3 regions of the Lamprobacter sp. genome follow, and region 3 is predicted to be linked to each of the others. Evidence: predicted binding sites of a transcription regulator. Region 3 holds the regulator's gene; each other region holds the start of a gene.
What was found. Region 3 encodes FNR, which switches genes on or off when oxygen is low (the NO sensors DNR and NnrR bind a similar motif). Its sites were predicted from a motif close to TTGATNTANATCAA; they were not measured.

Region 1 (4,220 bases), on a different contig from region 3:
GGGACCTGGACATCGTTCCGCACCGCAAGCTCATGAAGGAGGGCATGGAGCTGCCGGCGGCGATGCGCGCGAAGCCCCAGTTCCAGCACATGCAGCGCATGGCGCTCGACGAGGCCTTTAAGCAGGCCGAGCACCCGTTTCGCATCGCCATCGTCTGTGCCATGTGGCTGACCGGCTTCGACGTGCCGAGCCTGTCCACACTCTATCTGGACAAGCCGCTCAAGGCCCACACGCTGATGCAGGCCATCGCCCGCGCCAACCGCGTGCACGAGGGCAAGAACAACGGCCTGATCGTTGACTACTGCGGCATCCTGAAGCACCTGCGTCGGGCGCTCGCAACCTTCGTCGGCATCGGACCTGACGGCGGCGAGGAGAGCGATCCGGCCAAGCCCGACGAGGCGTTGCTGGAGGAGTTGACAGAGGCGATCGCGCTGGTGCGTGACTTTCTGAACGAGCGTGCCGCGGCGTTGGATGCCGTGATCGAGAAGACCGGCTTCGCCCGCAACGCCGCCATCCTCGCCTGCAAGGAGGCTGCCAACGAGAACGATGAGACCCGCAAGCACTTCGAGATCCTGTGTCGGCAGGTGCTCAAGACCTTCAAGGCCTGTATCAACGTCGCTGGCATCAATGCCCATCGGCCCGACCGTGATGCCATCGACGTGGTCTACAAGCAATTACAGCAGGATCGAGAGCAGGCGGACATCACCGCCATCATCCGCCAACTGCACCAGGTGGTGGACGAGGCCATCGAGACCAAGCCCGCGCGCGCGGACGAAGAATCCGCTGCCTATGACATCAGCCGGATCGACTTCGAGCGGCTGAAGCGGGAATTCGAGCGCTCGCCCCGGCAGCGCACCACGGTGCAGGACCTGAAGAACGCCGTGGAGCAACGCCTCAAGCGCCTGCTGCAACAGAACCCACTGCGTACCGACTTCCAGCAGCACTACGAGCAGATTGTCACCGACTATAACCGCGAGAAAGATCGCTTGACCATCGAGCAGACCTTTGAGGCCCTGCTCAGGTTGGTGCAGGAGTTGGATGCGGAAGAGGACCGAGCGGTACGGGAAGGTTTGGACGAGGAGTCGCTGGCGGTGTTCGACCTGTTGAAGAAGCCGGACCTCTCGGCAGACGAGATCAAGCGCATCAAGGTCGTCGCGGCGGAGCTGCTGGAGAATCTCAAGGCCGAAAAGCTGCGCGTCGATCACTGGAAAGATAAAGAGGCGACCCGCGATGCCGTTCGCCAGGCGATCCACGACCACCTGTGGAGCGACGACACCGGCCTGCCGGTGGCGCAGTACAGCGACGAGGATGTCCAGCTCCGGTCGGACGATGTCTACCGCCACATATTCCGCGCCTACCCGGTGGTCCCGTCACCCTTCTATCAAGCGCCGGCGATGGCATAGATCGCGACGGACAGCATGATCCACAGCGAGGTGGTTGCAGTCTAGGAGGCGCTGAGGGCGGACGCTGGCCCTCGGCCGACGATCAGGCTCAGGTCGAGCCCCTGCGCGCTGCGAGATCCGGCCATGTTTGGCATCTGAGGCCGAAAACCGGCTTGACCATGATCAAGTCGCATCCCCCTCTGAGTTGAAAGACTGTCCCTGTCGATCCTGGCATCGCCACCCCAACCACCGTCAGCGGACCGAGTCTTTCAATGAGTATGTTCTGTTTCCAATGTGAAGAGGCCACTAAGGGCACCGGCTGTACCACCAAGGGTATCTGCGGCAAGACCGAGAGCATCGCCGTGCAGCATGATCTTTTGGTCTACCTGCTCAAGGGCCTCGCCATCGTCGCCGAGCAGGCCGAGCGCCAAGGCCAGCCGGATGCGTCCGTTGGTCCCTTCATCGCCCAAGCCTTGTTCGCCACCATCACCAATGCCAATTTCGATCCGGCGCGCTTCAACAGCCTAATCCAGGCCACCCTCGCCAAGCGCGATGCGCTCAAGGCCGCGATCGGCTTTAGCGGTGATCAGGACGAGCTGAACTGGACCGGCAGCCCAGCCACCTATGCCGCCAAGGGCGCTGAGGTCGGCGTGCTGTCGCAGCCCAACGAAGACCTGCGCTCCCTGCGCGAGCTGCTGGTCTATGGCGTCAAAGGCATGGCCGCCTATACCGACCATGCCGCCATCCTCGGTCTTCAGAAGCCCGAGATCTATGCCTTCATGATCAAGGCGCTGGCCGCGACCACTCGGGAGCTGAGCATTGATGAGATGACCGCGCTGGTGATGGAGTGCGGCGCTGTCGGTGTGACCGCGATGGCCCTGCTCGACGAGGCCAATACCAGCGCCTATGGCCACCCGGAGATCACCCAGGTCAAGCTCGGCGTCGGCAGCCGCCCCGGTATCCTGATCTCCGGCCACGATCTCAAGGATCTGCAAGACCTGCTCGAGCAGAGCGTCGATAGCGGTGTCGACATCTACACCCACAGCGAGATGCTGCCGGCCCACGCCTATCCAGCCTTCAAGCAGTATCCGCACTTCGTCGGCAACTACGGCAACGCCTGGTGGCAGCAGGACACCGAATTCGCCGCCTTCAACGGCCCGATCCTGATGACCACCAACTGCATCACGCCGGTCAAGAGCGCCTATCGCGATCGGATCTACACCACTGGCATGACCGGCTGGCCGGGCGTCCAGCACATCGGCGATCGGCTTGAGGGCGGCGCCAAGGACTTCTCGGCGATCATCGCACAGGCCAAGACCTGCCCGCCGCCGACCGAGCTGGAGCAGGGCGAGATCACCACCGGCTTCGCCCATGCCCAGGTCATGGCACTGGCCGATCAGGTGGTCGACGCGGTCAAGACCGGCGCCATCAAGCGCTTCGTGGTCATGGGCGGCTGCGACGGCCGGCACAAGGAGCGCAGCTACTACACCGACGTCGCCCAAGCCTTGCCGCAGGACGCGGTGATCCTCACCGCCGGCTGCGCCAAGTACCGCTTCAACAAGCTGGATCTCGGCGAGATCGGCGGCATCCCGCGCCTGCTCGACGCCGGCCAGTGCAACGACTCCTACTCGCTGGCCTTTATTGCGCTGAAGCTGAAAGAGGTGTTTGGGCTCGATGACATCAACGAGCTGCCGATCTCCTACGACATCGCCTGGTATGAGCAGAAGGCGATCATCGTGCTGCTGGCGCTGCTGCATCTGGGCGTCAAGCACATCCGGCTCGGCCCGACGCTGCCGGCCTTCCTGTCGCCGAACGTGGCCAAGGTGCTGATCGAGACCTTCGACATTAAGCCGATTGGTCGCGTGGAGGAGGATGTGACGGCGATGATGGCGGCTGCTTGAGCCGACTGGCCTGCGTGATCCGTGATGGCTAGCCGCATTGGCTGATCCTGGTCTGCGCAGCCTTCGCGGCAAGAAGGCTGCGTGGGCTGCCAGGCCTGTGCGGGCAACCGTCTTTTCAAGCCGCGCTGAGCCGATGTTGGTGGCCAAGACAGGCGCGACCAAGGCTATACTTGGCACCACAGCATCCGCCGCAATGACTCACCGGAGGCCATGATGTCCGCTGCTGCATCCCAACCGCATCTCTCGTTCGACGACTGGCTTGCCATCGAGCGCACCACCATCGACCAACGCAGCGAATATGTGGCTGGCGAGGTCTTTGCAATGGCCGGTGGCACCGAGGAGCACAATCTGATCGTGCTCAATGTTGGCGCAGAGCTGCGCAGCCAGCTCAAAGGTCGCCCCTGCCGGGTGTATCCGAGTGACATGAAGGTCTACATCGCCTCGGCCGAGGTCGGTGCCTATCCGGATGTGATGGTGATCTGCGGCGAGCGCGCGTTCTACGACGGCCGGCGCGACGTTGTCACCAATCCGATCCTGATCGTCGAGATCCTCTCTGACTCGACCGAGGCCTACGACCGGGGTGACAAGTTTCGACACTATCGAAGCTTGGAAAGCCTGCGGGCCTATCTGCTGCTCTCGCAAGATCAGATGCAGGCGGAGCTATTTCTACGCCAGCCAGATGGGACCTGGAGCCTGAGCAGCTACGAGGGTGCAGCGGACAGCATTCCGCTGAGTCTCATCGAGGCCGAGCTGTCGCTGGCTGAGATCTACGACAAGGTCGAGCTGCAGGGGTCGTCGAACTCGATGGGATGAAGCCGAAGCCAAAGGCCGGACGACCGTGATAATGCCTTCCATCGCGGCATCAATGGCGCAATGGTCGCTGCTGGCATTCTTACTCGGACTGGGGCTGAGCCTGCGGCTGCTGAGCCGCCCGCGG
Region 2 (4,220 bases), on a different contig from region 3:
GAGAGCTCGGAGTTGAGGAAGTTCTGAAAATAGGGGAGGCCATATTTTGCAGTCATCTCAAAGAGATACTCTGCATTCTCGCTCTCCCAGGGGAAATCCTCGGTGATGTTGTAGGTCGGGATCGGGAAGGTGAAGATGCGCCCCTTGGCATCGCCCTCGGTCATTACCTCGATGTAGGCGCGGTTGATCATGTCCATCTCGGCCTGCAGTTCGCCGTAGCTGAACGACTGCTCCTGGCCGCCGATCACCGGCACCTGCTGGCGCAGATCCTCGGGGCAGACCCAGTCAAAGGTCAGGTTCGTGAACGGGGTATTACCGGTAATGAAGGTCTTGCCGCGACGACGAGCGACGAAGGTGCCGTTGCGGGTCGTCGGACACCAGACCTTGCCGCGATAGGGCTTGCGCTCGATCAGCTGAATATAGGTCTCGCGGTTGCGGACGATGTTCAGCACATGCACGCCGGAATCCTTGCGGGTGTAGACCGTGCTGCCCCAGCCCGCCAGGCTGCAGAGTTCTTGCAGGGCGTCGAGGTTTTCCTGGTCGTTGGTATAGATGCGTGTGCGGCCGTTCGGCTCGATGCTGCCGTCGCCCTTGACATAAGTCTCGAGAAACAGCCGGATCTGCCGCGCCGACAGGGTGCGGATCAATGCGGGCACACACTTGCGCTGCAGATAGCCGAGCACCAGCTCACTGCCCTCGCTGTTGAGCCGATAACGACAGACAGGGTGATTGGCATAGGTGCCAGTCTGGCGTCGCTCATGCCAGGTCAGGCCCATCTCGGTCAGCAGCCATTCGATCTCGGCCGCGTTCTCGCGGTTACCCGTTGATTGCCAGATGCTGACGCGACGCCGACCGGCGTCAAAATCGAGGTTCCCCTCCGCAACCACCCAAGCCAGCAGCATAACCAGGTTGTCATCCACCTCAACCGTCGAGGTGGTCTCCCAGGCATTCGGCACGATCACCGGCGATTTCAGCTTAGCGACGTCTTCGATCTCTTCGAGAATCCAACGGTTATCCGAGTTGAAAACCTTTCTGACGACCTTGTGCTGTGGCGTGACCCATTGCTCCTGGGTACGGTTGCGCAGCACATACATCTCGCCGTCGAAGTCGTAGGCCGTGATCGCCAGCGGCTCCAGGTACTCCAAGCGATTATTGCGCCAATCGAAGGTGGCAATCCGTTCGCCCTCGGCGATCTGGTCGTAGCGTTTCCAGCCCTGCTCGGTCAGGCACTCGGTCTCGGCATCGACGCACTGACAACCCCACCGCGAGGGCACATTCAGGTTGTAGATCAGCTCCTGGATGTACTGCTTGACGCGCGGATAGTCGAGACCATCGACGCGCACATAGGGCGCCATGTAGGTATCGAAGCTCGAGAATGCCTGGGCGCCCGCCCATTCGTTCTGCAAGGTGCCGAGGAAGTTGACGATCTGTCCGATCGCGCTCGACATGTGCCGCGGCGGCCCGGCCTCGACCTTGCCCGGCACGCCATTCAGCCCCTCGGTCAGCAGGGTTCGCAGCGACCAACCGGCGCAGTAGCCGGCGAGCATGTCGAGATCATGGATATGGATATCGCCCTCGCGATGCGCCTCGCCGACCTGCGGCGGATACACATGCGACAGCCAATAGTTGGCGATCATCTTGCCGGAGGTGTTCAGGATCAGCCCGCCGAGCGAATAGCCCTGATTGGCATTGGCCGCGACGCGCCAGTCCGAGCGGTCCAGGTACTCGTTGATCGAGCTGGAGACATCCACCAGCGTGCGCCGATCGGCGCGCAGCTTGGCGCGCTGCTCACGGTAGACGATATAAGAGCGCGCGGTCTCGAAATGATTGGCGCTGATCAGCGTCTGCTCGACGACGTCCTGGATACCCTCGATGTCTGGGTTGCGCCCTTCACCGTAGCGATGTGCCAGCACCTTGACCACCTGCGCGGTCAACAGCTGCGCCTCCATCTCGCCGAATTCGCCCGTCGCTTGCCCAGCACGCGCGATCGCCGACTGAATCTTTGAGGCGTCAAACGGAACCTGCTCGCCATCGCGCTTGGTGACGCTTGTTGGCAAAACAGCGAGTTGGGCAGCAAGGGTCGTCATAGAAAGGCTCACCGACGAAAGACACAAGATATTGTGTTGCGGAGTATAGCGAACGCAAGATGTGGTTGATAGCGGTCTGCCGCAACAGCCGGCAGCGCATTGACCCAAGTCAGCTCCAATGCGGACTGCCCCTCGGTGATCCCCAGACGCACAGGTTCCGGACCAGCCCGATGTTCGCTCGCCCTCTCCAGAATCACGCTTAGCAGGATGAGCAGGAAACCCGGCGATCTCAGCTGCTGCGTGACGCCAAAGACGGGTGCAAGAACCCGCAGAGCGCTGTGCGATCAGCAGGCTCAGCACCGACAGCGGCCTGGCCGATCGGCGGTTCGACCGGCGGCACAGGAAATCCATTGATTCAGCAGCGCTTGACACCATGATCCCCTTTCCCGAGGATGAGCCGCTCAACCCCGTCGCTCTCAACCCCATCGCTCGCCCCACATCGCTCGATCAGCCTTAGCGAATCGAACAGAATCCATGCCTCGCAAAGTCTTCATCCAAACCTACGGCTGCCAGATGAACGAGTACGACTCGTCACGGATGGCCGACCTGCTGCGTGAGTCACATGGGCTCGAACGCACCCAGTGTCCCGAAGAGGCCGATGTGCTGCTGATGAACACCTGTTCGATCCGCGAGAAGGCACAAGAGAAGGTGTTTTCCCAGCTTGGGCGCTGGCGGCCCTGGAAGGCCCATCGGCCAGGCCTGGTGATCGGCGTCGGCGGCTGCGTCGCCAGTCAAGAAGGCGAGCTGATCCGCGAGCGCGCCCCTTATGTCGATCTGGTCTTCGGTCCACAAACGCTGCACCGTTTGCCGGCGATGCTCGATGCGCTCGAGCAGCGGCATCAGCCGCAGATCGACGTCAGCTTCCCCGAGATCGAGAAGTTCGACCGCCTGCCCGAGCCGCGTGCCGAGGGGCCGAGTGCCTTCGTCTCGATCATGGAAGGCTGCTCCAAATACTGCACCTATTGCGTGGTTCCCTACACCCGTGGCGAGGAGGTCAGCCGCCCCTTCGATGACGTCATCGCCGAGGTTGCCAGCCTCGCTGAGCAGGGCGTGCGCGAGATCAACCTGCTGGGGCAAAATGTCAACGCCTATCGCGGCCCGATGCACGATGGCGAGATCGCCGACCTGGCATTGCTGATCCGCTACTGCGCGGCGATCGACGGCATCGACCGCATTCGCTTCACCACCTCGCACCCGGTCGAGTTCTCCGACAGCCTGATCGCGGCCTACGCCGAAGTCCCCGAGCTGGTGAGCTATCTGCACCTGCCGGTGCAGAGCGGCTCAGACCGCATCCTGGCGCTGATGAAGCGCGGCCATACCGCCCTCGAATACAAGGACAAGATCCGTCGGCTGCGACGTGCCCGCCCTGAGATCAGCCTCTCATCGGACTTCATCGTCGGCTTTCCCGGCGAGACCGAAGCCGATTTCGAGGCCACACTGCAACTGATCCGCGAGATCGGCTTCGACCAATCCTTCAGCTTCATCTATAGTGCGCGACCCGGCACCCCAGCTGCTGACTATCCCGACCTCGTCCCCACCAGCGTCAAGCAAGCACGGCTCGCGCGGCTGCAGCAGCAGATCAATCAGCAAGCGCAGCAGATCAGCCGCAAGATGGTCGGCGAGCTGCATCGCGTCCTGGTCACGGGCCTCTCTCGCAAAGACCCGAGCCAGCTAGCCGGGCGCACTGAGAACAACCGAGTGGTCAACTTTAGCGGCCCCAAAGTGCTGATCGGCGGATTCGTTGACCTACTGATCACTGAAGCCCTGCCAAATTCCCTGCGTGGCGAGCGACAGCAGGCCACCGCGGCTGGACCAGCGAGCTTGGTCAGCGTCGCACCGCCACTTGGGCTCGGCAACGCCCGGCTATAGTTTAGCTGCAGTGCATTTGCGACCGATCGACCGATCAGCCCTGCCAACAGCGCCTCGTGCGCACCGCCCTTGACCCAATCACCCATCAACATCGACCTCAGCCTGTCGCCCGAAGACAACGTGCGCCTAGCAAACCTCTGCGGCCAGTTCGACGCCCATCTGCGCCTGATCGAGCGCCGCCTTGGCGTCGAGATCGCCAATCGCGGCATGAGCTTCCGGGTGATTGGTGAGCGCAAGGCTGCCGAGGCAGGGGCGCGCGTGCTC
Region 3 (4,220 bases):
GCCGGTGAGTGTTGATGCCTTGCTGCTGCCGCACACGCTCGATTTCGCCTTGCAGCCGCAACGCGTGCTGCGCGAGGCCGAGCGTGTTCTGATCCCGGAGGGGCGTATCCTGATCATCGGCTTCAATCCATTGAGTCCTTGGGGCCTGATGCGTGGGGCGCTGCGCCATCGGCAAGCACCCTGGGGTGGCAATCAGTTAACCTCATCCCGCCTCATCGACTGGCTCGACCTGCTGGGCTTTCAGTTGGAGGTGCGACACTGGTTATTATTTCGGCCACCTCTGCGGTCCGCCTTTAGCCAGCGCCTCAATTGGCTCGAAGAAGCCGGTACACGCTGGTGGCCCCTGTTTGGTGGCATCTATGTGGTGCGCGCGGTCAAGCGCGTGAGCCTTTCCACTCCGCTGCGACCGCGCTGGAGACAACGCCCAGCATTTCTGCCCAGCGGCGCCGTGAAGCCAACCGCCCGTGAAGGTCATCATGTCCGCTAGTCAGTTGTCTGCCGCAAAGGCGCAGAATGAACGCCCAACGGCCGTTGAGGTCTTCACCGATGGCGCCTGTAAGGGGAATCCGGGGCCCGGTGGTTGGGGGGCGTTGATGCGTTATGGCGCACACGAGAAGGAGCTCTTCGGAGGTGAGTCGCAGACCACGAATAACCGGATGGAATTGATGGCAGTGATTCAAGCACTTGAGACCCTCAAGCGGCAGAGCAGCGTGATACTGACCGTCGATTCGCGCTATGTACAGGATGGGGTCGAGCGCTGGATGGCGCGTTGGAAGCGCAATGGCTGGATGACCAAGCAGGGGAGTCCGGTGAAGAACCAGGATCTCTGGCAACGTCTCGATCAGGCACTGGCTGGCCATCGCGTGAGCTGGCGTTGGGTCCGCGGCCACAGTGGACATGCGGAGAATGAGCGTGCCGACCAACTCGCCAACCGGGGCATCCCAAAGCGGGCCTGATCCCCAGGCTCAGATCTCCCAGGCTAAACAGTTTAGGAAGGGTGTGATGCGACAGCTTGTTGTCGATACGGAAACCACCGGGCTTGAGCCCAGCGAAGGGCATCGGGTCATCGAGATCGGCTGTGTCGAGGTGGTTGAGCGCCAGCTGACCAAGGCCAACTTTCACCGCTATCTTCAACCGGATCGCGAGATCGATGCCGGAGCAGTTGCGGTGCATGGGATCTCGAATGCCTTCCTCGCCGACAAACCGCGCTTTGCCGAGATCGCCGAAGAGTTGATTGACTATCTGCGTGGCGCCGAGCTGATCATCCACAATGCCGCGTTTGATGTCGGATTTTTGAATCATGAGCTGAGCCAATGGCGTCCAAATGCCCCCCGCATCGAGGATTTATGCACGGTTGTCGACACCCTCGCATTAGCGCGGCAGCGGCATCCTGGGCAACGCAACAGCCTTGATGCGCTCTGTCGGCGCTACGAGATTGATAACAGTCGCCGCGATTTGCACGGGGCCTTGCTTGACGCCGAGATCCTTGCCGACGTCTATCTGGCGATGACCGGCGGTCAGGTCGCGCTGGCGCTCGGCAGCGAGTCCACCCCTGATCATCACGGCGGGCAGGCCGAGGCTGGGGTCTTACCGAGACGGGTGCGGAAGGACAGGCCGCCACTGCGCATCCTGCGTGCGACAGATCTTGAACGCTCTGCACACCTCGCCCGTCTCCAGGCGATCAACGCTGCGAGCGACGGCGGCTGTGTCTGGATGTCGTTGTCGGGCAAGACCAGAGCACCCTAGGCCCATCGTCCATGCCGGAGTCTTACCTACCTGGGTTCGGCAAACAGACTCCGGTGTGCCGAGGGGCTTGAACCCGGCAAGGCGTTTGAATCTGGCAGGACGGTGCCGCGGTCAATTCGAGCGCTGTTTATGGGCACTGGATGGCGGTGCACCGGCCATCATCTCGAGCGCGCTCAGGTTGAGTACCTCGACGTGCTTGCGATCGACACGGAGCATGCCGTCTTCTTGGAAACGGGTGAAGAGCCGGCTGACGGTTTCGACCGCGAGACCAAGATAGCTGCCGATCTCATGCCTGGACATGCTCAGGTAGAAGTCGGTTGGCGACAAACCACGCTTGCTGAGTCGGCTCGACATGCTGGTGAGGAAGGCCGCGAGTCGCTCCTCGGCATTCTTCTTGCCGAGCAGCAGCAGCATATCGGCGTCCTGCCCGATCTCCTTGCTCAACAGACGATACATCTGGTGCTGCAGCGAGGGGATCGAGGCCGCGAGCTCCTCGAAGCGTTGGAAAGGCACCTCGCAGATCGCTGAGGTCTCGAGCACCTTGGCAGAGCAGGCATGGCAAGACTTGTCGATCGCATCCAGGCCGATGATCTCACCGGGAAGATGGAAACCAAGCACCTGCTCGCCGCCTTCCTCACTCGGCGCATAGGTCTTCACCGAGCCCGTCTTGACGACATAGAGGGAGCGGAAACGCTCGCCACCTCGGAACAGGTGGTCGCCGCGATGCAGTGGGCGAGAGCGTTTGATGATGGAGTCGAGGCGATCGACATCTTCCGGCGCGAGTCCCATCGGCAGACAGAGCTGCGATAGTGAGCAATTCTTGCAGGCGACTCGGATCGTGTCGAACGAGATAACTTTTCGCTGAGTCAAAGCAAGCTTCCAGTGTGTGGTTTAACCGTATTCTGCAACTCAAGTTGACATGCATCAAGCGTCAATCTGATTTGCATACACGCGCGTTGCGTATTGAAATTAACGGTCAGGATTTCGCGGGGCACACGCAAACGCTGTCGCGAGGGGCGGCAAGCGTGACGATGAGGGCGTTACAGTCCGGTGCTCGCTTCCGATCAGGGCCATCTGCGCGCTCGCTGACAGCCCTTGGGCACGGCCGGCGGAAAATAGAAAAAGCCGCGCCGAGGCGCGGCTTGGGCAGAAACGGTAATGAGCCGTTACTTACTTGGCCTCAGGAGCAGCCGGGGCGGCTGGAGCCATCGGCGCGCCGTAAGGCATGCCATAAGGGGCGCCGTAGCCGTAAGGGGCACCATAGCCGTAACCTGGATAGCCGTAGCCATAGCCGGGGTAGCCATAGCCGTAACCGTCGCCATAGCCGCGACCATAGCCATAGCCGCGCCCGCGGCCATAACCCCGGCCACCACCGCTCATGCTCATGTTGAAGTCGCCGTAGCCGTCACCCAACATGTCGCTGAACATGTCGCCCATGCCGTCGCCCCAACCGTTGCCGTAGCCAGGACCACCGTAGCCGGGGCCGCCCCACCATGCCTGGGCAGCGCTCATCGAGAAGGCAGCGCTGGTGGCAATGGCGGCAATGCCCATGACCTTTGCAAACTTGTTCATTGTGATGCTCCGTAAGGGTGGTAAATCGATCCGCCGCAGCCCCTGCGATCTGTGTGGGTCAGCTCCGCGTCGAGCTGCGATGGAGGTCCGCAGAGAACGAACGCCGCGGAGTATACGTGCAGCGGATACTGCTTGTGAAGTCCATGATCGACGCCATGGCATCGGACCTTTCTCGGTCGGAATTGTGAGGTCGCAGCCAATTTGCTACCTTGAGAGGGGTATCCTATCCAGACCCAAGTCGTCTGCCTCCACAGGTCATGCCCAAGTTTATTTTCGTTACCGGCGGCGTTGTCTCGTCGCTCGGCAAAGGTATTGCGTCCGCGTCCCTGGCTGCGCTGCTCGAAGCGCGCGGTCTCAAGGTGACGATGATCAAGCTCGATCCCTACATCAATGTCGATCCGGGCACCATGAGTCCGTTTCAGCATGGTGAGGTTTATGTCACCGATGATGGTGCCGAGACTGATCTTGATCTCGGACACTATGAGCGCTTCCTCCGCACACGGATGGGGCGCAACAACAACTTCACCACCGGCCAGATCTACGAGAGCGTGATCCGCAAGGAGCGCCGGGGCGACTACCTCGGTCGTACCGTGCAGGTGATCCCGCACATCACCGACGAGATCAAGGCGTCGATCCGCCTCGGTGCCGACGAGACCGATGTCGCCATCGTTGAGATCGGTGGCACTGTCGGCGACATCGAATCGCTGCCCTTTTTGGAGGCGATCAGGCAGATGCGGGTCGAGGTCGGCGTCGAGAACGCGCTGTTCATGCACCTCACCCTGGTGCCGTTCATCCCGGCCGCCGGCGAGATCAAGACCAAGCCGACTCAGCACTCGGTCAAGGAGCTGCGCTCGATCGGTATCCAGCCGGACATCCTGCTCTGCCGCGCCGAACGCGACCTG

Region 1: the regulator FNR is predicted to act here: its motif matches at 1,556-1,569, upstream of hcp (hydroxylamine reductase).
Region 2: the regulator FNR is predicted to act here: its motif matches at 2,187-2,200, upstream of VBE63_RS03220 (ribonucleoside triphosphate reductase).

The regions. Positions count from the first base shown of each region.
Region 1 is NZ_JAYESN010000192.1:1,661-5,880, forward strand. It holds partial or broken gene VBE63_RS23640 (type I restriction endonuclease subunit R) at 1-1,403, shown strand, start outside; gene hcp (hydroxylamine reductase) at 1,655-3,283, shown strand; gene VBE63_RS23650 (Uma2 family endonuclease) at 3,497-4,096, shown strand.
Region 2 is NZ_JAYESN010000007.1:28,605-32,824, reverse strand. It holds gene VBE63_RS03220 (ribonucleoside triphosphate reductase) at 1-2,087, opposite strand, end outside; gene miaB (tRNA (N6-isopentenyl adenosine(37)-C2)-methylthiotransferase MiaB) at 2,562-3,956, shown strand; gene VBE63_RS03210 (PhoH family protein) at 4,026-4,220, shown strand, end outside.
Region 3 is NZ_JAYESN010000026.1:45,676-49,895, reverse strand. It holds gene VBE63_RS09275 (class I SAM-dependent methyltransferase) at 1-487, shown strand, start outside; gene rnhA (ribonuclease HI) at 477-956, shown strand; gene dnaQ (DNA polymerase III subunit epsilon) at 1,003-1,746, shown strand; gene fnr (fumarate/nitrate reduction transcriptional regulator Fnr) at 1,858-2,616, opposite strand; gene VBE63_RS09255 (sulfur globule family protein) at 2,917-3,318, opposite strand; gene VBE63_RS09250 (CTP synthase) at 3,576-4,220, shown strand, end outside.